DNA from 4 places in the Candidatus Symbiopectobacterium sp. NZEC127 genome. Region 4 is predicted to be linked to each of the others. Evidence: predicted binding sites of a transcription regulator. Region 4 holds the regulator's gene; each other region holds the start of a gene.

Region 1 (6,090 bases), on a different contig from region 4:
CTGACGCTGGAAATGGGCAAGCTGGTCGCAGAAGCGCGGGCAGAAGTGGAGCTATCCGCTCAAATTTTTGAGTACTACGTCAAGCACGCAGAAGGCCTGTTGGCTCCCGAAACGCTGCCGGTCGCCAACCCGAAAGAAGCCACCGCGCAGATTGTGCACGAGCCGCTGGGCGTGCTGCTGGCTATCGAGCCGTGGAACTTCCCTTACTATCAGATTGCGCGCATCATCGCACCGCAGCTTTCTGCCGGTAACACCATTCTGTTGAAACATGCCTCCAACGTGCCGCAAAGTGCCGCCCGGTTTGAAAAACTGATGCACGATGCCGGTTTGCCTAAAGGGGCGTTTACCAATCTGTATGCCACCCGTAAGCACATCGAAATGATCCTCAACGATCCGCGCGTGCAGGGCGTAGCGTTGACCGGTTCGGAAGGCGCGGGTGCCACCGTAGCCCAACAGGCCGCACTGGCGCTGAAAAAATCTACGCTGGAATTGGGCGGTGCCGATGCTTTCGTGGTATTGAAGGATGCCGAACTGGAAAAAACCGTCAAGTGGGCCGTGTTTGGTCGCCACTGGAACGGCGGACAGGTGTGCGTCTCTTCCAAACGAATGATTATTGAAGATGCGGTGTATGACGCGTTTCTCGACCGCTACACCCAGGGCGTTGCGGCATTACGCACCGGCGATCCGTTGGATGAAAACACCACGCTGGCTCCGCTCTCTTCCCAACAGGCCGCTGATGAAGTAAGACAGAAGATCCAACTGGCGGTATCACACGGCGCAACGGCGCTGGAAGTGGGCCCGAAAGTGCCGACTCAGGGTGCCTTCGTACAACCGACTATCCTCACCGACATTACGCCAGACAATCCCGCCTACCATATGGAGTTTTTTGGCCCGGTCTCTATGCTGTTCCGTGCTAAAGATGAGGATGATGCGGTACGTATTGCCAACGACTCACCGTTCGGTCTTGGGGGTTCAGTGTTCACCCGTAACGGCAAACACGGGGCTGAAGTCGCGACCCGCCTGTCCACCGGGATGGTGTATGTGAACCACCCAACCCGCGTGAAGGCCGATCTGCCGTTTGGCGGGATCCGCCGTTCCGGTTATGGACGTGAGCTGACCGGGCTGGGCATTAAAGAGTTTGTGAACCACAAACTGATTTCTGTTGTTGATATTGATGCTGAATTTTAAGGAAACGCCATGAGCACCCTACGACTATTGGGCATTGCGGGCAGCTTACGCCGCGCCTCTGCGAATAAAGGGCTGTTGCGCGCGGCGCAAGCCGCTCTGCCGGCCAATACCACCCTTGAGATCGCCGACCTGCTGGATGTGCCGTTTTACAATGCCGATCTGACCGAGATCCCCGCTGCCGTGCAGCGCATCGCGCGTCAGGCGCAACAGGCTGACGGATTTGTCTTTGCCTGTACCGAATACAACTACTCGGTGGCACCGGCATTGAAGAACATCCTCGACTGGCTTTCACGACTGCCGGACAGCCAGCCGCTGAGCGGCAAACCGGTGGCGCTGATGGGTGCCGGTGGCGGTATGGGGACCTCACGTGCGCAGTATCACTTGCGCCAGAGCGCCGTGTTCCTGAATCTGCAACCGCTCAACAAGCCGGAAGTGTTCGCTAACGCTTTCGCAGGCGGTTTTGACGATCAGGGCAACTTGCAGGATGAAAAAATCGCGGCACTGATCGGCGAACAGATGAACACGTTGGTCGCGGCAATCAAGTCCACCCGCTAATCAACGCATCACGGCCTGTACCGACCTGATTGAAGACGGTACGGGCCTATTCCCACCCTTCGACACGTTTTGTCCTTTGCTAACGTTGGTATAAATACAGCATTTCGTTCGCCAATTCCCGTACCAACAATGACGTCATCAAGTGGTCTTGCGCGTGCGCCATGATAGATGTCATCGGCACATCAGTTTCTCGTGCAACCAACTGGGTCTGAACCTGATGCGCCACTCTTGCAAACCGATCGGCGCGGGTCATTAGCGCAGTGGCTTGTTCAACCTGACCGTGACGCGCCGCCTGCAACGCCTCCAGACACAGGCTGCGTGACTCATCCGCATTGACAAGGATTTCCATTGCCGCTTCTTCTGCTTTAACCATCGTAATACCACCCCTATTAGGCATTGAATCAAAACCGTGCTGTTTCACCCTCCTGGTCGCACTTACAGCACGCATCCATCGCGCTGCCGTACTGCCAGATCCTGTGCACAAGACTGCGTGGTTTTTTACCCTTTCCTTTTAACAATATTGTACCTGTGCACAGGCATCGATAAATGTCCCAAATGGCACAAGACAGGTCATCGCCGTATTCACAGCGACCTCTGGCAAGCCTAAGGGATTAAAATTGATACCATAGCGATCGGAGATTTGAGCGTCTTTAATAAAACGCGACTACGTTTCAATCTAGACAGCCATTTCGGCCTGAAGGTAGCGGACAAAGGTGGTGATTCTGGCAGGAACGTGACGCCGCTGCTGATAGACAGCGTGAATGCCCGCATCCTGAGTTGTGAAGTCTGGCAACAATGCCACCAACGCGCCCTGTTCCAGATAAGGTTCAACATCCCAGGCGGAACGCAACAGCAGGCCTCGCCCATCCAGCGCATAACGCATCACCACTTCGCCGTCGTTACTCGACAGATTGCCTTCGGCCTTATGGCTGAACTCCTGACCGTCGCGGTAAAAGCGCCACATCGCATAATCACTTTCGTACTGGCGCAGCACCAGACAGTTATGTCCGGCCAGTTCGGCCACCGTTTGCGGCACGCCAGCACGGGCCAGGTAGGCGGGTGCAGCGCACAGAATTCGATGGTTAGTGCGCAGCCTATGGGCAATCAGGCGTGAATCGGGCGGGGTGCCCACGCGAATATCGATATCGATACCGGCATCGAGCATATTGATGGGCTGGCTCGACAGCTGTAGCTGTATCTCCAATTCAGGATGCAGTAAGGAGAAAGCAGACACCAACGGGGCAATATGACGGCGACCAAAGCCAAACGAGGCGTTTACCGTCAGCTTGCCGCGTAACGTCATTTGGCTGCGGCTGACCGCGTTCTCCAGTTCGGCGATCTCATTCAGGATGGGAAGCGCACCTTCACTGTAGAGTTGTCCTTCCAGCGTCAACTCTAACCGTCGGGTAGTACGTTGAATCAGTTGCACGCCGAGTCGATGTTCCAACGCGCTTAAGCGTTTACTGATGGCAGGAAGAGACAGCCCCATCTCTCTGGCGACCGCCGTCAGGCTACCCAGCGCGACAATGCGACTGAAAAACAGCAGATCGTTCACTTCCCGCATCGATTATTACCTTTAATTCAATAATAGCTTTCCCGTTAGGCTTATTGTTCATCATTTCGACAAGAAATACACTCATTGGGTCTGATAATCGATAAAAACAGGAATGCCATTATGTCTGTACCACGCTACAAGATTGCCGTCATCCCAGGGGATGGCATTGGAAAAGAGGTGATGCCGGAAGGGGTTCGCGTTGTTACGCGCGCTGCCGCGCAGTTTGGCATTGAATTACAGTGGGAATGGTTTGATTTTGCCAGCGCCGACTACTATCTCAAGCACGGTAAAATGCTGCCGGACAATTGGTTCGCGCTGTTGAAAGGCTTCGATGCTATCTATTTTGGTGCCGTTGGCTGGCCGGAAGTGGTGCCCGATCATGTGTCGCTCTGGGGATCGCTGCTCAAATTCCGCCGCGATTTCGATCAGTACGTCAACTTGCGTCCGTGCCGCTTGATGCCCGGCGTCAAAGCCCCGCTCGCCAACCGCAACCCCGGCGACATTGATTTCTACGTGGTGCGGGAAAATACCGAAGGGGAATACTCCAGCGTCGGCGGCATGATGTTTGAAGGCACTGAGCGCGAAATCGTGATGCAGGAAACCGTGATGACGCGCGTCGGCGTCGATCGCATCCTGAAATTTGCCTATGAACTGGCGCAGAAGCGACCGCGCAAACACCTGACGTCTGCCACCAAATCCAACGGCATTGCCATCACCATGCCGTATTGGGACACGCGCGTTGCCGCGATGGGGCAGAATTACCCGGAGGTGAAAGTCGACAAGTTCCATATCGATATTCTCACCGCCAATTTTGTGCTGCATCCAGACTGGTTTGATGTGGTCGTCGCCAGCAACCTGTTTGGCGATATCCTGTCCGATCTTGGCCCCGCCTGCACCGGCACTATCGGTATCGCGCCTTCCGCCAACATCAACCCCGAGCGCACGTTCCCCAGCCTGTTTGAACCGGTGCACGGTTCCGCTCCGGACATCGCCGGTAAAGGCCTCGCCAACCCGATTGGTCAAATCTGGTGCGGTGCCATGATGTTGGAGCATTTGGGGCACGCAGAGGCAGGTGCGGCGATTTTACAGGCCATCGAAACCGTGCTGGCACAAGGTCCGACACAGGCACCATTAACCCGAGATTTGGGCGGCAGCGGCAATACAGAAACCTTAGGCCGCGCGATTGCTGATGCGCTTTGAAGCTGGAACGTTAGACATAAAAAAAGCCGTTTTCACGGCTTTTTTTTAATTTGCGATGGCTATCAGTACATAGCGCCCGGCGGAACATCTTTGTGGGCAAGAACATAAGCAGCCAGGATTCTTTTCAGTAATTTACGCACGATTTTTGGCCTTTTTAACGTAACCGATAATGAAGTTGCAGGTGATGTTGTCTTCTGTTAACAGAGTGTACGCTCGTCATAATCACGACGCAAGTTTTTGTGACACACATCACAAAAAATTTTTGTATGCGTGCCGTCGCGTGCAGAAACTGGCGATATTCACACGTGCAGGTAGCTCATCTCGGCGCTCGTTATGTTATCTTATTAAAATATGAAGAACTTTTAATCACATCACGTGATAGTTTCCCGGCAGTTGCCGTGAAGGCAAGTTCGTTCAGCGGCCAATATCGCGCCGATATCGCTGTTTTACCCGTAACGCTGCCGCGCTGCGACGGCATGCAGGACGCCATGGAAACCTGGAAACTCAACTTATACGCCGCCTGGGTGGGATGCTTTTTTACTGGCCTTGCCATGAGCCAGATTCTGCCGTTCCTGCCGCTCTATATTGAACAACTCGGCGTCACCGACCACGCTGCTCTGAGTTTGTGGTCAGGGTTGATTTTCAGCTCTTCGTTTCTGGTCTCGGCCATCGTCGCGCCGCTGTGGGGCAGTCTGGCAGATCGCAAAGGGCGCAAGCTGATGCTGCTGCGCGCCGCGTTGGGTATGGCGATTGTCATGGCGCTACAAGGCCTGGCCAGCGATGTCTGGCATCTGTTTATCCTGCGCACCTTAATGGGGCTAACCTCCGGCTATATTCCCAATGCCATGGCGTTGATCGCCTCGCAAGTGCCGCGTGAAAAAAGCGGCTGGGCGCTGGGTACGCTTTCAACCGGCCAAGTGGCTGGCGTAATTATCGGCCCGCTGCTCGGCGGCTTCCTCGCCGACCACGTCGGGCTGCGCGTGGTGTTCTTTATCACCGCAACCTTGCTGTTCATGTGCTTTTTGATCACCTTGTTCACCATCAAAGAAGGGGTTACCAAGGTCACTAAAGCCAATCGCCTCAGTGGCAAAGCGGTGTTCTCTTCCCTGCCCTACCCGGCGTTGATCGTCAGCCTGTTTGTCACCACCATGATGATTCAGCTCGCTAACGGCTCTATCAGTCCGATACTGACGCTGTTTATTCGCGAACTGACGCCGGACACCAATAATCTGGCCTTTCTCAGCGGCGTGATCGCTGCGGTTCCCGGCGTTTCAGCCCTGCTGTCAGCGCCTCGGTTGGGCCGTCTGGGCGACAAAATCGGCGCGCACCGCGTGCTGATCGCCGCACTGGTAGCCTGCGTACTGCTGTTTTGTTTGATGTCCACCATCAATGATGCGTTACAACTGGGAATACTGCGTTTCCTGTTGGGTTTTGCCGATGGCGCACTGATGCCTGCGACGCAGGCGCTGCTGTTGAAATACAGCAGCCAGCAGGTGACCGGACGAATTTTTGGTTACAACCAATCCTTTATGTATCTGGGCAATGTGGCAGGTCCGCTGCTCGGCTCCGGCGTGTCCGCCATGATGGGGTTT
Region 2 (6,090 bases), on a different contig from region 4:
TCCGGCCAACGCCAGCGCCGTCGCTTTTTTAATGCAGCGGTAGGCCAGATCCCCTGCCTGCGCCTGCACCACGCCAGGGACGAGCGCTTGTGGATCGGCCAGCGGCTCATCAATGATATTAATAATGCCGGGGGCAAAACGCGCCTGAGCCGGTTCGTCGATCACATTCAGCTCAACCTGCGGCACAATGTTCAGCGCAAGGATACGACGCAGGGTTTGCACACAGCCCACCACCACGGCGGATGCGCCAGACAATTCCCCTTCTGCCAGGGATTTAATAATAATCTCAGGACCGATACCCGCCGGGTCACCCATGGTTATTGCAATAATTTTACTCACTCACTCTCTCCTCAATAAAGCGTAAAACGTGATGCAAGGTGGCTTCATCACCGAAGCCGCCTGCTTTAGTCATGACAGGGATATCGCCGACGATGCTGTCGATGAAGCGTCCCCAAGGTACACAGGACGCAAGCTGTCCTTTGATATGAAACCCGGTAGCACCGAGCGCAGCGGCCACGGCAATCGCCACGTCGCCACCGGAGAGATAGAGCCCTGCCGGACGGCATAACGCCACCGTGCAACGGGCCATTTCTCCCAGAAAATCACTGATACGTTCACCCAATTGCTGACGGCTGAGGCCGTGCTGCTGGCATAGCTGCGCAATCTCGTGGCGCTGTTGCTCGTCACGGCAGGTACGAATCAGGCAATGTCTGCCTGCCAGCAGTGCGTCGGCCGCGGCGCGCGCGGTGTCTTGCGCCAATGTGGCTCCCGCAGACGTAAGCAAAGGGCGGACATCCACATCAAGCAGCGTCACCTGCGACAGCGCGCTCACCGCCGCGATCTGTTTTTGCGTCATTTCGCTCATCGAGCCCACCACCGCCAGCAATGCGGGGCGCGGTGGCGGCGTGAAGCTTAGGGCCTGAGCCAGCGCATCGCTCAGGCCGGCGGCGCCAACCAACAGCGGTTTCACAGGCAGCGTCTGCGCAGCCGCCACGATCAGAGCCAATGCCTGCGGTGTCTCAGCGTCAATAATCACTCCCTTGATACCCGCATCGCGCAAGCGCAGCAGCTGCGCGGCGAGAGCAGAATGATTATTTTCACTCACACTTAAGGTCGCCGTGGTCAAGGCACTTTGTTCCGCGATACGTTCGGCAATATCGGCGCTGCGTACCGGCGTTTTTGGATCGCTGGCAAATTCGGTTTCGGTCAGCAATGTTCCGTTGACCCACACATTCCCGTCACGGGTGATGCGCCCAAGCGCCGGAACAGCAGGTGCAATCAGCGCCATGTCAGCGCCGCTGGCCGTCAACGCTGCCGCGATTTCCGCGCCGAGGTTGCCGCGCAGCGTGGAGTCAATCTTCTTGAATACCCATCCGTTTCCGCCCGCTTCACGCCAGCGGGTCACGGCGTGCACCACGCGCAGCGCGGCATCTTGCGCTGCCTGCGCCCGACTGTCGGTATTGATAACCGTCACCTCATGCAAAGCTCCCGTCGTCAATGCGTCCAACTCCAGAATCACATTGACCTGCGCCTGCTGAAGTGCCAGCCCAACCCCGGCATCGTTAGCCCCGGTGAAATCATCCGCGACGACCAACACCTGGTTAGCTGTAAGTTCCAGGCTGACATCTTGCCGCTGTGGCATACCCACCCCTTATTTATCGATAACGGCATAACGACGATGGTGTGTCGATTACCTGATAATGATTATATTGAATCATATTTGATTATATGTGAGCAACGTCAAATTATTTAAAACCAATCTAGCCTATAAATTACGCTACAAAATGACGTCATTACGTCAATACACGATCGCCAAGCACGTATTGATTGAGAAAAATCACTTTCACTGCGTGAACACTGTAAAGGAACGCCATGAACATCAATAGCACTATCATCAGCGGCAGCCAGGCCATTAACGATATCCGCTACCTGTTAACCTCACGCCAGCACGTGCTGTTCGTGACGGACCGCAACATCGTGCAGCAGCCCGGCGTACAGGCACTGCTCAATCAGGTTAAAGCGTGCGTTCCGGCCATCACCCTGATTGATAATGTGCCGCCGGAGCCGAGCCAGCACGATGTCGCTCATATTCTGGAAGCGCTGCCCAATGCGCGCACCGAACTGGTGATTGGCGTAGGCGGCGGCAGCGTGCTGGACGTGGCCAAGCTGCTGTCGCTGCTGTGCGTCGGTGATGACGCGGTCTCTCTCGACAGCTTGCTGGCCGGTGAAAAACCGACGCGCCGCACCGCCTCCTTATTGATCCCGACGACGGCGGGCACCGGCTCCGAAGCCACGCCGAACGCCATTCTGGCGATCCCTGAGAAAGCCACCAAGGTGGGCATCATCACACCGGTCATGCTGCCGGACTACGTGGCACTGGTGCCGGAACTGACCACCAGCATGCCGTCTCACATTGCGGCGTCCACCGGTATCGATGCGCTGTGCCACCTGATCGAATGCTTCACCGCGACCATCGCCAACCCGGTGGGTGATAACTACGCGCTGATCGGTTTGAAAAAGCTGTTTGCCAATATCGAGCTGTCCATCCGTGAACCCGGGAATCTGGAAGCACGACTGAACATGCTGTGGGCGTCCTATTACGGCGGTGCCGCCATTGCCCACGCGGGCACGCATCTGGTGCACGCCATGTCTTATCCGCTCGGCGGCAAGTACCACATTCCCCACGGCGTGGCGAATGCCATTTTACTGGCCCCTTGCATGCGCTTTGTGCGCCCGGCGGCGGAAGAAAAATTCGCGCAGGCCTACGACCTGCTGCCCGACGCCAACCTGTCGCTCTCCGTCACGGAGAAATCGCACGCGCTGGTCACCTATTTCACCGATCTGGTTCAGCGCCTGTCGCTGCCCAGCTCACTGCAACAATTAGGTATCGAAAAAACGCATTTGCCCGATCTGGTCGAAGGGGCTTTGCAGGTTCAGCGTCTTATGAAAAACGTGCCCGCCACGGTGAAGGCGGACGACGTGCGCGATATTTATCTGACGCTGTTCTGATTCACAGACTTGGTGTTCTTTTTTGATTACGCAGTAACGAGGAAAAACAATGAGCAAACGTATTACTGGCGTGTTGACCGCAATCGTCACGCCCTTTGACGGTCAGGGTGAATTCAATCCAACAGCATTGCGCGCGCAGATTCAGCGCCAGATGCAGTATGGCAACGGTATCTTCTGCAACGGTACCAACGGCGAATTCTTCGTATTACACACCGATGAAAAAGTCGCGGTCACCGAAACCTGCGTGGATGAAGTTGCAGGCAAGGTGCCGGTGGTAGGCCATATCGGTGAAATCTCTACGCGTGAAACCATCAAGCTCGGCAAGCGTATCGCCGCACTGGGTGTCGATGCGGTTTCCGTTATCACCCCCTATTTCATTCCGCTGAAACAAGAAGAACTGATCGCCCACTACCGCGCGGTGGCGGATGCGTTAACGGTTCCGGTGTTCCTCTACAACATTCCTGCACGTACCGGCAATACGCTTACGCCGGAAACCGTGCGCATTCTCGCCGATCATCCCAACATCATCGGCATCAAGGACAGCGCAGGCAGCTATGAAAGCCTGAACGGCTTCCTGCAAGCCGCCAAAGGTATTCCGAACTTTGACGTGCTCAACGGGCCGGATTCATTGATTCATCAGGGCTTCGTCGAAGGCTGTTCTGCCTGTATTTCCGGGCTGGCTAACGTGGCACCAGAGCCTATCAGTCAAATCTGGCACCGTTTCCACGCCGGTGACATCGACGGTTCACGTCAGGCACAGGAACAGGTCAGCGAGCTGAGAAAAACGCTGTACGCCATTGCGTTCTCGCCTGCTGCGGTGAAAAAGGCACTGACATTAATGGGCCATGAGGTTGGCGTCAGTCGCTATCCCATCCAGTTCTCTGAACAGGATGAAGCGGCTATCCGTCGAATCGTCAGCGCCTTTGCCTAACAACGTTTATTACCCTGTTTGATAACAACCACCCTGCGACAACAACGACAACGATAGGTCGAAAGATATGAACCATTTTGATCTGACAGATACCCTCATCATCATTGGGATGATAGTGTTTTATATCGCATTCACTTCCTGGCTGACGCTGAAATTACGCAGTAAATCCAGCTCCGAATTTATGGAAGGGTCGCGTGCGCTGCCCGCGTTTATCGTCGGTATTTTGCTGATGACCGAGTTTATCGGCGCAAAATCCACGGTAGGTACCGCGCAAGCCGCGTTCGAAAGTGGCATCGCCGCCTCCTGGTCCGTGATCGGTGCTGCCATCGGCTTCCTGCTGTTCGGCATGATCCTGGTGAAGAAGATCTACAACACCGGTAAAGTGACCATTTCTGGCGCCATCGCCGAGAAGTACGGTACTTCCACCAAGAACATTATTTCGATCATCATGATCTACGCGCTGCTGCTGGTGAACGTGGGTAACTACGTCAGCGGCGCGGCGGCTATCTCCACCGTACTGAAAATCTCTCTGCCAGTAGCTGCCTTGATCACGGCGATCGTTAGTACTTTCTACTTCTACTTCGGTGGGTTGAAAGGCGTAGCGTATGTCACCTTGATCCACAGTGGCGTGAAGTACATTGGCGTGATGATCATCCTGTACGTGGCCCTGAAGATGACTGGCGGTATTACCCCGATGGTTCAGCAGATGCCAGAGTTCTACTGGACCTGGGATGGCAACATCGGCGCGAGCACCATCTTTGCCTGGCTGATCGGTACTATCGGTTCGATTTTCTGTACCCAGTTCGTGATTCAGGCGATTTCAGCGACCAAAGATGCAAAATCCGCCAAACGCGCCACCTGGATTGCCTTCCTGTTCTGTATGCCGATTGCTCTGGCTATCGCCGTGATTGGTGTGGCTGCGAAGTTCGTCCACCCGGAAATCAAGAGCCTGTACGCACTGCCGGTGTTCCTGCAAGACATGAACCCGTGGGTCGCGGGTCTGGTTACTACCTCGCTGGTGGCGTCCATCTTTATCAGCGTGAGTACCGTGGCGCTGGCGATTGCTTCTCTGATCGTGAAAGACTTCTACGTCCCGTACTACAACCCGACGCCGGAAAAAGAGATGAAGATGACGCGCGTGTTCTCGCTCATCATCGGGTTCTTGCCGCTGGTATTTGTGCTGCTGGTGCCAGAAGTGCTGAAGCTGTCGTTCTTTACCCGTGCCATCCGTCTGTCCATCTCGGTGGTCGCGATGATTGCCTTCTACCTGCCGTTCTTTAACAGCACTCGCGGTGCCAACGCCAGCCTGATTGCTGCCTGCGTAGTCACCTCGGTATGGTATGTGATGGGCAATCCGTTCGGCATCGATAACATGTATGTGGCCCTGGTCACCCCTGCGGTTGTGATGCTGCTGGATCGTCTGATTCCGAACAAGAACGCACCGCAGTCAGAAAAGAAAACATCCGTCTCTCAAACAGGAGCCTAATCGTCATGACGACTGAAACCATCACCGTAGAACGTACCGGCGTGATTCACCAGGCCGAAGGGGATGCGCAGCGCATTGATGCCTACCTGCCTTCCGTCTGCCCACAAAACCACGCGGCCAACCTGCTACATTTGCCGAATGGCGATGTGCTGTGCGTCTGGTTTGGCGGTACGCAGGAAGGGATCGCGGATATCTCGATTTACCAGTCGCGTCTGGCTAACGGCAGCGCACAATGGTCGGATGCGGTTAAGCTATCGGAAGATGCGACCCGCTCCGAGCAGAACCCGGTGCTGTTTCTGGCACCAGACGGCGTGCTGTGGCTGCTCTATACCGCGCAGAAATCCGGTAATCAGGACACCGCCATTGTGCGTTATCGCCAGTCCACCGATCAGGGCTACACCTGGGGGGAAATCGGTACGCTGCTGGACCAGCCGGGCACCTTTATCCGCCAGCCGATCACTGTGCTGCCAAACGGCGACTGGGTGCTGCCGGTGTTCTATTGCCGCGTCGAGCCGGGTGAAAAGTGGGTGGGTAACAACGATGACAGCGCAGTCAAAATCTCCAGCGATCAGGGTAAAACCTGGCAGGAATACCCGGTGCCAAACAGCACGGGCTGCGTCCACATGAACATCACGCCGCTGGCGGACGGTTCACTGCTGGCGCT
Region 3 (6,090 bases), on a different contig from region 4:
AGGGAATAAGCTGATATAGCTGCCCATGAGCGGGTGCTCGATTTCGTGTTTAACACTGCTCGGGAACCGGATCAGGCGGTATATAAAAGCAATGGCTAACAATGCCCAGATGAGGATTGCCAGTATCACCAGACCTTCACCGATGACCGGGGTTATTGACCAGATTGTGGCGGCATAGCGCCATCCGAAACCTGCCCCTATGGTGCCGAGAACAATACCGAAATAGCCTGCCGGTAGATCCAGAAAAGATGAACGGTTGGTTAAGAGAGAATTCATGCTGTTTATACTGTCAAAAAAAGTGGATTAGTTTTAACGAGGGCTGGTGTTTTCGTCTATGCGGTCGATCAATATCATTATGGAAAATGGCTAAAGGGTGAGACCGTAAAATATTATGTTATTTAACAAGGTAGTAATAAATTTTCTGCTGGTCGTCATTCTCTATAAGGGACGATGCTGTGATGGTTTTGGCGCGTTTGGCACCCAAAAGAAACGGGGACGTTAATTAGCGTATCGACTGATCGGTGTCGTTTGCCGATGATTTGATTTTTTCGATGGCGATAATATTTTCAGACATCGCTTCATTAAGGACTTCTACAGCCGTACGCGCGTCCCTGTTTTTAATGGACATGTATACTTTGATATGTGCCTCGACACTCTCAAGAGTAATACCCAATGCGCGGTTAAGCTCCTCAAGATAGTAGTAATAAATGTCTTTAATCGAGTTCATTACGTTGTAGAACACACTATTATGCGATGCCCTGACGATGGCAAGATGAAACTCGTAATCTGCTTCCGAGTATTTTTTATAATCGCTTTTGTTGATGAGCATGTTGTTGAGGGCTTGTTCGAGATGGCGCATATCCTCATCGGTGGCATGTGTTACCGCTAACTCAACGCATTTAAATTCCACTGTTTGGCGAAAAATCATCATATCGTGGAATTCTTCGCGGCTCAGATGCATGATTGGTCTGGGATCGTTGCTGAGCATCTGCGGCGTAAAGTTTTCACTCACGAAGCTGCCGCTACCATGGCGTGTGACTACGATACCCAAGTCTCGAAAACGCTGTACTGCGCTGCGCACGCTAACGCGACTGACGTTAAAGGCGGCCGTGAGTTCTGCTTCCGAGGGAAGACGGCTCCCCGGGGACCAACTGCCGTCTAGCAGTTTTCCGCTGATCTGATCATAAATTTCATTTACAACATTGTGTTTTTGAATGGATTTTATGCTCAAGATGGGGCCCGCTATAGATGTCTTGAAGAAAGCGATTGTATAACATTTCACTTTTAAGAACAAAGCGCCCATCAGGGCGCTTTGCATTAGTACGCCTGTGCTTTGCTCAGAGAAGAGGTTGTGCTGGTAAACGCTGTGACCGAGGTCAAGAAAACAGCAAGCACCAGTGCTCCGCCCATAAAGATGTAAGACGCACCGGGACCCCCGGTCAGGCCATTCAGATAGCCGACAATCCACGAACCCACAAACGAGCCAAGCGCACCGAAACTGACGATAAAGGCCATTGCGCCTGCCATCACGTTACGAGGGATCATTTCAGGAATAGCGGCAAAGAAGGGACCGTAAGGGGTATACATTGCCCCACCTGCAACCATCAGAAGCACATAAGACAGCCAGAAATTGGATGCACCAACAGTAAAGGAACCAATAAAGCAGATGGCGCCAAGACCTAAGAAGAGCAGAACAATAATCTTTCGGTTCAGAAACTTATCGGAATACCATGACGCACCCAGCATCATGGGAACGGCGAGGAGATAAGGTGCCGCTGATAACCAACCGGTGGCGACAATACCCAGTCCAGACGCAGATTTCAGAATTGAAGGCAGCCACATAATGAAGCCATACATTCCGATATTCCAGAAGAAGTGGATAAAGGAGAGTGACAACACTTTTCTGGAACGAAATGCTTCACTGTAGTTTTTAATTTCCTGGATATTGGTTTGTTCTGCTGCCAATGCAGCTTCAATATCTTTTTTCTCTTTTTCAGTCAACCATTTAGCATCAGCTGGTCTATCTACAAAAACAAACCACCAGATGGCTGCCCAAATAATTGCGGGTACGCCCTCAATGATAAACATCCCACGCCAACCAAATGCTTCAACAAGGTAGCCGGAAAGTACCGACATCCAAAGCACCGTAATCGGGTTGCCGAGAAACAGAAACGTATTCGCTTTCGATCGTTCTTTCTTTGTAAACCAGTGGCTTAAAAATACCAACATGGCTGGCATCACAACGCTTTCCGCCACGCCTAAAAGAAAGCGAATGACCGCCAACACTTTGACGTCATGCACCATTCCTGTCGCAGTGGCGAGTATGCCCCAAAGTATCAGGCTCCAGAAAATGAGGTTTTTAGCGCTGCGCTTTTCAGCGTAAATTCCACCTGGAACCTGGAAAAAGAAGTACCCCAAGAAAAATAAGGCACCTAATAAGGATGAAATTCCCGGTGTTATATTAAGATCTTCTGCCAGACCGGATGCTGCGCCAAAACCGTAATTCGCACGATCCAGATACGCAAGGCTATAAGTAATGAAGGCGAGCGGAATTAATTTACGCCAGCGTATCGGCGCTAATTTTGCTTGTATGCTTTGAATCATGATTCATATTCCATGTTATTGTTTTGTAATCTGTATTTTTGGAAATAAAGCAACAATTACAGAACGGATAGCCAACCACCATCGACATAAATGATTTGACCATTAATGTAGTCAGAGGCTTTTGACGATAAGAATACCGCCGTGCCAATCAGTTCTTCCGGGCGGCCCCAGCGCTGGGAGGGATTACTGCTTTTCACCCAGTTATCGAATTTTTCATCTTCAATCAATGCGGTGTTCATATCGGTCAGAATATATCCTGGTCCAATCGCGTTGGACTGGATATTAAATTGCGCCCATTCAGCAGCCATTGAACAGGTAAGCATTTTTATTCCACCTTTCGCTGCGGTGTAAGGTGCAACGGTCGGTCTTGCTGCCTGGCTGGTCAATGAACCGATATTGATAATTTTTCCCCCGGTGTTGCGCGCAATCATTCGCTTGGCAGCGGCTCGTGAGACCAAGAAGGCGCTCGTCAGGTTGGTGTCGATAACCTTTTGCCAGTTCTCAAGTTCCAGTTCCACCATCGGTTTGCGATATTGAATACCTGCGTTGTTGATCAAAATATCAACATGAATATTCTGTTCATCCAGTTGGTTGAACGCGTTTTCAATCGCGTCTTCTTTAGTAACATCAAAGGCTACGCCATAGGCGGTGTAGCCTTTGGCTCTCAGTTTATCAACGGACTCAGTCAGGAGCGTGTCACGTATATCATTGAGGATAACGTGTGCGCCTTCGGCGGCCAGCCCCTCTGCATAGGCGTACCCCAAACCCCGTGCAGAACCGGTGACCAGTGCTGTTTTCCCCGTTAAATCAAATAAAGCAGTCATGTAATTTTCCTCACGCTTGATATTTGTATGACGACTGTCTTATTTAAGAGTGGATTTTCACTTTTGTAAAATCAACAATACAAAAATGATTTTGCAATACGGATCACAAATAACGCTTATCTCTCTTTATCTGAAGTTGTATAACTCATTGTATTTAATGAATAACTATATCTTCGATTTGACGTTTTTTGACCTTTGTCACAAAATGAACGTTCAAGGAACTGTGGGATTGTAAAGCGTGATATAACACGTGAAGTTGTAGGACGACCTACAAATATTTCGCCGTGTTGTCCTCCTCGGTATGACATGGCGTTGATTTGCTGAATTGAGGAGTTAAAGTGAGTAACCTTAAGATTACCAATGTAAAAACCATTCTTACGGCACCCGGTGGCATTGATTTGGCCGTCGTCAAGGTCGAGACCAATGAGCCGGGGCTCTATGGTCTTGGGTGCGCGACGTTCACACAGCGAATTTTTGCCGTGAAAAATGCGATTGATGAATACATGGCACCGTTTCTGATCGGTAAAGATCCCACCCGTATTGAAGATATCTGGCAATCCGGTGCAGTCAGCGGTTACTGGCGTAACGGCCCCATCATGAACAACGCGCTGTCCGGCGTGGACATGGCGCTATGGGATATCAAAGGCAAACTTGCCGGAATGCCGGTTTATGACTTGCTGGGTGGAAAATGTCGCGATGGTATCCCACTGTATTGCCACACTGACGGGGGCGATGAAGTGGCGGTGGAAGATAATATCCGCGCCCGTATGGAAGAAGGTTATCAATATGTTCGCTGCCAGATGGGGATGTATGGTGGTGCTGGAACAGACGATTTGAAGTTAATTGCCACACAACTGGCACGCGCAAAAAATATTCAACCGAAGCGTTCACCAAGAAGCAAAACCCCCGGTATTTATTTTGATCCTGATGCCTATGCGAAGAGCGTTCCGCGTTTGTTCGACCATCTGCGCAACAAACTGGGTTTTGGCATTGAATTTATTCATGATGTGCATGAACGCGTCACGCCGGTAACGGCCATCAATCTGGCAAAAACGCTCGAACAGTATCAGCTGTTTTATCTTGAAGATCCGGTTGCACCAGAAAATATCGACTGGCTGAAAATGTTGCGTCAGCAGTCATCTACACCGATCTCGATGGGCGAGCTATTCGTTAACGTGAACGAATGGAAGCCATTAATTGATAACAAGTTAATCGATTACATTCGATGCCATGTCAGCACGATTGGCGGCATCACGCCAGCGAAGAAGCTGGCGGTCTACAGTGAGCTGAACGGCGTGCGTACCGCCTGGCATGGACCGGGTGACATCTCGCCAGTCGGGGTTTGTGCCAATATGCACCTTGATCTGAGCTCACCGAATTTCGGTATTCAAGAATATACGCCAATGAATGATGCGTTGCGTGAGGTCTTCTCTGGGTGTCCAGAGATCGATCAGGGTTACGCCTACCTGAACGACAAGCCTGGTTTGGGCATCGATATTGATGAAGATAAAGCCGCTAAATATCCCTGTGAGGGGGGCATCCCATCCTGGACGATGGCGCGTACGCCAGACGGCACAGCCTCTCGTCCATGAGGTGACACACTCGGTGCGATACCGTTAATGCGCATCTCCGGCATCAACGGGGTTAACAATACGTCCGGCCTTAGGCCGGGCTTTTGGGAAATGGGATAGGGCGATTCATTGTGTTTGCAAAACTTGTGTCCACTTTACTATCCCAAATCAGCGTGTTAACGCCTGCGCGCACGCCCAGGCGGAACTCCATGCCCACTGGAAGTTATAGCCTCCCAGCCAGCCGGTAACGTCCACCACTTCGCCGATAAAATAGAGGCCCGGTACTTTACTGGCTTCAAGGGTTTTTGACGATAACTCACGCGTATCCACTCCGCCCATCGTGACTTCTGCGGTGCGATAGCCTTCCGTACCGTTGGGCTGCACCTGCCAGGCGTGCAGATTTTCCGTGAGCGCGGCTGTCTGGGGGGATTGTAGTTGCTTAAGTGACACCTCGGGCACCAATCCCAACGTTTGCAGACACTCGACCAGGCGTTTCGGCAGCCACAGCGCCAGCGTATTTTTCAGGCTCTGATTGGGGTGCGCCGCACGTTGCTCGGCAAGCAGCGCGTTAAGATCGTGCTGTGGCAACAGATTGATCGTCACCCTTTCGCCCGGTAGCCAATAGCTCGAGAGTTGCAGGATGGCCGGGCCTGAAAGGCCGCGATGGGTAAACAGCAGGCTCTCTTTAAAGCTGACACCGTTTTTCGCCGTCACCACCACGGGCACGGAAACGCCAGACAGGGTCTGTATCTGCTCCAACAGCGGTTTATGCAGCGTAAACGGTACCAGCGCTGCGCGTGTGGGCAGTACCTTAAGGCCAAACTGCTGTGCGACCTGATAACCGAAGGGGGATGCGCCTAGCCCCGGCATGGAAAGTCCGCCGCTGGCAATCACCACCTGTGGAACGATCACTGTGCCATTGGCAAAGGTGAGGGTGAACGCTGAGCCCGTCCGTTCAATACTCTGGAGTTCACTGCGTAGACGAAACTGTACGTTGCCGAGTTCACATTCGCGCATCAGCATATCCACAATCTGCTGCGCGCTGTCATCACAGAACAGCTGCCCAAGGGTCTTCTCGTGGTAAGCAATAC
Region 4 (6,090 bases):
CATCATGATCCCGATGGTATTGCGCCGTTTCATGGATATGTCGTAACGCCTCGTTCCCGAGCCCATTATGCGCGCTCCAGGGGATGGATTAGTAACCACCAAGCAACGGAAATGGAAGGGCAAAAAAATTTCCCGGCGTTTAATAATGGTACTCACAGCAGTAATCTCCTTTGGTTTCCTGGGGAGGCTGGGCCTTTTCCTGACGAAACACGGGTCGCTCCCCCAATACCATTAACTCTCCCGGATGGCGTTATTCTGAGCGGTGGTCGTACCGATGCCCGTGATATTGTGAACCTTTCTGATAGCGAATTACTCACCGCGCGTGGCACTGTGTGGCCAAAATTCCCTGTACGGCCAGGCCAACTGATTCCGATCAATTGGAACCACACGGTGCTTCACAGAACACGCGGTTATCGCTATTTCATTACGCGCCCTACCTGGAATAGAAATCATCGGCCAACGCGTGCAGATTTTGAACCGGCACCGTTTCAAAGTAATTTCCACACAAACCGATATTTTTGGAATGAATCGCTACAATCAATGGGGCCAATGGGTAATCAATCTATTATGATCCCATCAGCGCCCAGAACGGGCCATCATATTATTTTAGCGGTATGGCTGGTCGCGGACTCTGGGGCCGGTTTTTATGGCGCACTGGATGTTGATTTTGGCGGTGGAGGCGGTGGCGGCGGTGGAGGAGGAGGTGGTGGTCCTATTGATCCGCCGCCGCCGCCACCGCCACCGCCGGGAGGTTATCCCCAATGGCAGTTGGGTACTCGGTATGAAGTGGGAGACCGAGTGACGTTTCAAGGGCTGAACTATCAATGTATACAAGGGCACCGAGCAGACTCACCCGCGTGGAATCCCGCGCAGGCTCGCACTCTGTGGAGGCTGATATAGCGACACGTTTCTAATCAGCACACATCAATACCGGGCAATCTGTTGCCCGGTATTTTACTCATGGTGCGGAAACACCTGTCACTTTGTTCGGTGATGATTCAGGTGAGTCAGTTATCCATTGCCTAACCTCACATAATCACAGTAGCCTACCGCCTATCTCTCTATCTTAAGACGCGTCCCGCATGCTCCTACTCATCGACAACTACGACTCCTTCACCTACAACCTCTACCAGTACTTTTGTGAGCTGGGTGCCGAGGTGCTGGTTAAACGCAACGACGTCCTGACGCTAGCGGATATCGAAACGCTGGCACCGACACATCTGGTGATCTCCCCTGGTCCCTGTACGCCGGATGACGCAGGCATTTCTCTGGCGGCGATTCGCCATTTTGCTGGCAAGTTGCCCATTCTTGGTGTGTGTCTCGGCCATCAGGCGCTGGGGCAGGCATTTGGTGCGCGCGTGGTGCGGGCACGTCAGGTGATGCATGGCAAAACGTCCTTGATACAGCACACCGGGAACGGCGTTTTTAGCGGGCTGGCAATGCCATTAACCGTGACGCGCTACCACTCTCTGGTGATCGACCCCGCCTCTCTGTCCGCCGAGTTTGACGTCACGGCCTGGACGGAGCGTGAAGGTGAGCGTGATGAAATCATGGGAATACGCCATCGCACCTTGCCGTTAGAAGGGGTGCAGTTTCATCCTGAAAGCATTCTGAGCGAGCAAGGGCATCAACTGTTGCAGAACTTCCTTAATACCTGAGGTTATCAGCATGTGCTGTGATAAAACGGACTGTCATAACGCGCTATTTTATAATCCTGTGTATTGATTTTTTATGCATATTTGGTGATTATATTTTCACTTTAAGCGGTGTGGACGAAAGCAAATGACAACAGATTCAAAGGCGGTAACGCGGGCGACGCATGACAGGGTGATTCTACCCGTATACGCACCGGCGCAATTTGTGCCTGTTAAAGGCAAGGGTAGCCGCGTATGGGATCAGCAGGGGCGCGAGTATATCGACTTTGCCGGTGGGATTGCGGTAACGGCATTGGGTCATTGCCACCCGGCGCTGGTGGCGGCGTTAAAGCAGCAGGGCGAAACGCTGTGGCATACCAGCAATATCTTCACTAACGAACCCGCGCTGCGTCTGGCCAGCAAACTGATTGACGCCACCTTTGCCGAGCGCGTGTTCTTTGTTAACTCTGGTGCGGAAGCCAACGAAGCGGCCTTCAAGCTGGCTCGTCACTATGCGATTAAACGCCACAGCCCGTATAAAACCAAAATCATTGCGTTCTACAATGCGTTTCATGGCCGTACTTTGTTTACCGTTTCTGTCGGTGGGCAGGCGAAATACGCCGATGGTTTCGGGCCCAAACCGGCCGATATCGTGCACGTGCCGTTCAACGATCTGGCCGCAGTGAAAGCGGTGATGGATGACCACACCTGCGCCGTGGTGCTGGAGCCGATTCAGGGCGAAGGTGGCATTACACCGGCCACGCCGGAATTCCTTAAAGGCGTGCGTGAGCTGTGCGATCAGCACCATGCACTGCTGGTGTTTGATGAAGTGCAAAGCGGCATGGGGCGTTCCGGCAAGCTGTTTACCTATATGCACTATGGCGTGACGCCGGATATTCTCACCACGGCGAAAGCGCTGGGCGGCGGTTTCCCCATCAGCGCCATGCTGACCACCGAAGAGGTCGCCTCTGTGATGACCGTCGGTGTGCACGGCACCACCTACGGCGGTAATCCGCTGGCCTGTGCGGTGGCTGAAGCAGCATTGGACACCATCAATACCCCGCAGGTTCTTTCCGGTGTACAAGCGCGCCACGAGCGTTTCGTCTCGATTCTTCAGGCGATTAATGAAGAGCACGGTATTTTTGAGCAGATTCGCGGTATGGGCCTGCTGATTGGTGCAGAACTGAAGCCGAGATGGCACGGTCAGGCGGGCAAGTTCCTTGCCGCAGCGGCGGAGCAGGGCGTGATGGTGCTAGTGGCTGGGCCTAACGTGATTCGCTTTGTGCCGTCGCTGGTGATTGATCTGGAAGATATCGATCAGGGTATGGCGCGGTTTGCGCGGGCGGTTGAAACGGTGGTTAACGCGGAATAGTGCTGGCTCGTCAAAAGCACGCTGCGCAGCGCGCAACGTGCTTTTGTCTAAACGGTGCTGCTGATATCAGCGTGTGCCGTACACCACGATAGTTTTGCCGTGCGCCGAGATCAGACTCTGATCTTCCAGCATTTTCAAAATACGGCCTACCGTTTCGCGGGAACAGCCAACAATCTGACCAATTTCCTGACGCGTGATCTTGATTTGCATCCCATCCGGGTGCGTCATGGCATCGGGCTGCTTCGCCAGGTTCAACAGCGTCTGCGCGATACGGCCCGTGACATCCAGGAAGGCCAGGTTGCCCACCTTCTGGGAGGTCACCTGGAGGCGACGTGCCATCTGTGAGGAGAGACGCATCAGAATATCCGGGTTGACCTGGATCAGCTGACGGAATTTTTTATAGGAGATTTCAGCGACTTCGCAGGCTGTTTTTGCCCGCACCCATGCGCTGCGTTCCTGACCCTCTTCGAACAGGCCCAGTTCCCCAATAAAATCCCCCTGGTTGAGGTAGGAGAGGATCATTTCCTTGCCTTCTTCATCCTTGATCAGCACAGCCACTGAGCCTTTCACGATGTAGTAAAGCGTTTCTGCCTTTTCACCTTGGTGAATCAGCGTGCTCTTCGATGGATACTTGTGAATATGACAATGAGAAAGGAACCATTCAAGAGTCGGGTCTGTCTGCGGTTTGCCGAGAACCATTCGCTGTTATCCTCTGTTGTAATTCACTGCGCAAATTACAGGGGTCAGAGTTCCCTGTACGGCGTATTAACGTGCTAGTAGTAAAAATTCCGTGTTGGCGGACTGACGTCAGGGAATATACTGGCTTCTGTATGGCGACGTCACGACCCGTTCTGACCGTCAGTATCAAACTGAAGGAACGGATTCTATTCCTGTTTGTAACACAGCTTGACGAGCCTGTCTTGTGTTGTCTCGCTTCAGCATGATTAAGCTCTAGTTATCGGCGGTTTTTATATATAACAGTGAGTAATTTTCAAATAAATTTGAGGAGTTGTGGATGCAAGCGCGCGTAAAATGGGTCGAAGATCTGACCTTTCTCGGTGAGTCGTCATCAGGGCATCAGATTCTGATGGATGGTAATGCTGGCGATAAAGCCCCCAGTCCGATGGAGATGGTGTTGATGGCGGCAGGAGGCTGTAGCGCCATTGATGTGGTGTCCATTTTGCAAAAGGGTCGCAACGCGGTCACTGGGTGTGAAGTCAAATTATCCTCCACGCGTCGTGAAGAAGCGCCGCGTCTGTTTACCCATATCAACCTGCACTTTGTGGTTACGGGCGTGGGACTGACGGATAAGGTGGTTGAACGGGCGGTATCGCTGTCGGCGGAGAAGTATTGTTCAGTGGCGCTAATGTTAGAAAAGGCGGTGAAGGTCACTCACAGCCACGAAATCATCGCTGTCGCATCGTTTTCTTCATAGTCGAATAGTTTTCCGGCGGGCTGTATGCGTTATTTCAGCCCGCGCGACGCCCTTCTGCCAGCCGTTTTACCAACGGTGCCATGATCAGTTCCATGGCCAGCCCCATTTTTCCTCCCGGCACCACCAACGTATTGATGTGTGAGATAAACGAGCCTTGCAGCATCGCCAGCAGGTAGGGATAGTCAATGTTTTCGACGCCCTGGAAATGGATCACCACAAAGCTCTCATCCAACGAAGGGATAGCCTTGGCCGCAAAGGGATTTGAGGTATCAATAGTCGGTACGCGCTGGAAGTTGATATGGGTACGAGAAAACTGCGGGGTGATGTAAGTGATGTAATCTTCCATAGAACGCACCACCGAATCCATCACGGCTTCACGCGAGTGACCGCGTTCGTTGATATCGCGAACCAGCTTTTGAATCCATTCCAGATTGACGATAGGCACCACGCCGACCAGCAGGTCAACGTGCTGAGCAACATCGTACTGATCGGTGACCACCGCACCGTGCAACCCCTCATAAAACAGCATATCGGTAGGATGCTGCATCGGTTCCCACGGGGTAAAGGTGCCGGGCACCTGATTGTAGGGAATCGCCTCATCGTAGGTGTGCAGGTATTTGCGCGTTTTCCCGGTGCCGTTGCGGCCATAGTCGATAAATGCCTGCTCAAGCAGGCTGAAATCGTTGGCCTCTGGGCCAAAATAGCTGATATGGCGGCCCAAATCTTTCGCTTTGCGAATCGCCATGTCCATCTCTGGCCGGGTATAACGGTGAAAGCTATCGCCTTCCAGTGAAGCGGCTTTTATCTGCAACTGCTGGAAGATCTTCCTGAACGCGAGGCTGGTCGTGGTGGTGCCTGCACCACTGGAGCCGGTAACGGCAATGATCGGGTGTTGTTGCGACATGCGGTTGCACTCCGTCGGATTAGGCGTTTGAGTAACACGGATCTCACTGTATAGCAGACACGGTGACGCAAGACGACCCCCCGCGCGTCAGGAAACGGTGATTTTTCACGTTACGGCGTATTTTCGTTTAGCTGGGTGCGCGGCATGATATTCAGCGTTTCGTGCAGCTCTGACCACACCAGCACCACCTCGCCCGAGGCAAGCTGGCGGCGTATATCCCGGACTTTTTCCTCCAGTGAGCGCTCCTGCTCGCCGTAATCCGTGCCTTCGCGTAACACAAAGGACTCAATAATATTTTGCAGCGTATCGCTATCAAGCTGCTGCCAGGGAATCATCATGCTGTTGCCTCCGCGGTGTCCGCCGAAAGAAAGCGCGTGAACCAGGCTGGAATGCGTTGTTCCAGCCACATTTCCGGTTTCAATAATGTTCCGCCGACAAACCCGACGTGCCCGCCGTGCGCCGTCAGTTGGTATTCGATGGTTGCCGGCAGACGGGTGATATCCGGGATCACCTCGGGGGTCATGAACGGATCGTCTTGTGCATGGATAATCAGCGTCGGGGTGCGAATGGTGGGCAGTAACGCCAATGCACTGCACTGATGATAGTAGTCGGCAGCATCCTGAAAACCATGGATACGGGCGGTGATCGCATCATCGAACTCGCGCAACCCCTTGATGCGTTGCAACTGCGCCGGAATAATCGGTAACGAACCCGGATAGCGTGCCAGCTTACGCCGGGCATTCTG

What was found. Region 4 encodes CRP, which controls carbon source genes, mostly activating them, when cyclic AMP is high. Its sites were predicted from a motif close to ATGTGANNNNNNTCACAT; they were not measured.
Region 1: a site for CRP is predicted at 4,736-4,753, ahead of azuC (stress response protein AzuC). Genes of this name have one in related genera too.
Region 2: a site for CRP is predicted at 1,729-1,746, ahead of J5069_RS14890 (iron-containing alcohol dehydrogenase). Genes of this name have one in related genera too.
Region 3: a site for CRP is predicted at 3,615-3,632, ahead of J5069_RS19230 (enolase C-terminal domain-like protein). Genes of this name have one in related genera too.

Annotation. Positions count from the first base shown of each region.
Region 1 covers NZ_JAGFPG010000002.1:675,155-681,244, reverse strand. The annotation lists gene J5069_RS13045 (NAD-dependent succinate-semialdehyde dehydrogenase) at 1-1,188, shown strand, start outside; gene J5069_RS13040 (NADPH-dependent FMN reductase) at 1,198-1,743, shown strand; gene J5069_RS13035 (PTS lactose/cellobiose transporter subunit IIA) at 1,823-2,116, opposite strand; gene J5069_RS13030 (LysR family transcriptional regulator) at 2,420-3,307, opposite strand; gene J5069_RS13025 (tartrate dehydrogenase) at 3,419-4,498, shown strand; gene azuC (stress response protein AzuC) at 4,561-4,638, opposite strand; gene J5069_RS13020 (multidrug efflux MFS transporter) at 4,987-6,090, shown strand, end outside.
Region 2 covers NZ_JAGFPG010000003.1:329,924-336,013, reverse strand. The annotation lists gene J5069_RS14900 (D-threonate 4-phosphate dehydrogenase) at 1-339, opposite strand, end outside; gene dtnK (D-threonate kinase) at 332-1,642, opposite strand; gene J5069_RS14890 (iron-containing alcohol dehydrogenase) at 1,873-3,009, shown strand; gene J5069_RS14885 (dihydrodipicolinate synthase family protein) at 3,059-3,940, shown strand; gene J5069_RS14880 (sodium:solute symporter family protein) at 4,008-5,426, shown strand; gene J5069_RS14875 (sialidase family protein) at 5,432-6,090, shown strand, end outside.
Region 3 covers NZ_JAGFPG010000006.1:82,397-88,486, forward strand. The annotation lists gene tehA (dicarboxylate transporter/tellurite-resistance protein TehA) at 1-276, opposite strand, end outside; gene J5069_RS19215 (FadR/GntR family transcriptional regulator) at 503-1,231, opposite strand; gene J5069_RS19220 (MFS transporter) at 1,318-2,604, opposite strand; gene J5069_RS19225 (SDR family oxidoreductase) at 2,661-3,428, opposite strand; gene J5069_RS19230 (enolase C-terminal domain-like protein) at 3,767-5,020, shown strand; gene J5069_RS19235 (NAD(P)/FAD-dependent oxidoreductase) at 5,168-6,090, opposite strand, start outside.
Region 4 covers NZ_JAGFPG010000007.1:213,028-219,117, forward strand. The annotation lists partial or broken gene J5069_RS24315 (lytic polysaccharide monooxygenase) at 1-603, shown strand, start outside; gene J5069_RS20970 (hypothetical protein) at 647-802, shown strand; gene J5069_RS24320 (carbohydrate-binding protein) at 799-900, shown strand; gene J5069_RS20975 (aminodeoxychorismate synthase component II) at 1,083-1,658, shown strand; gene argD (bifunctional acetylornithine/succinyldiaminopimelate transaminase) at 1,783-3,006, shown strand; gene crp (cAMP-activated global transcriptional regulator CRP) at 3,073-3,705, opposite strand; gene J5069_RS20990 (OsmC family protein) at 4,022-4,441, shown strand; gene J5069_RS20995 (phosphoribulokinase) at 4,476-5,345, opposite strand; gene J5069_RS21000 (YheU family protein) at 5,456-5,683, opposite strand; gene J5069_RS21005 (hydrolase) at 5,680-6,090, opposite strand, start outside.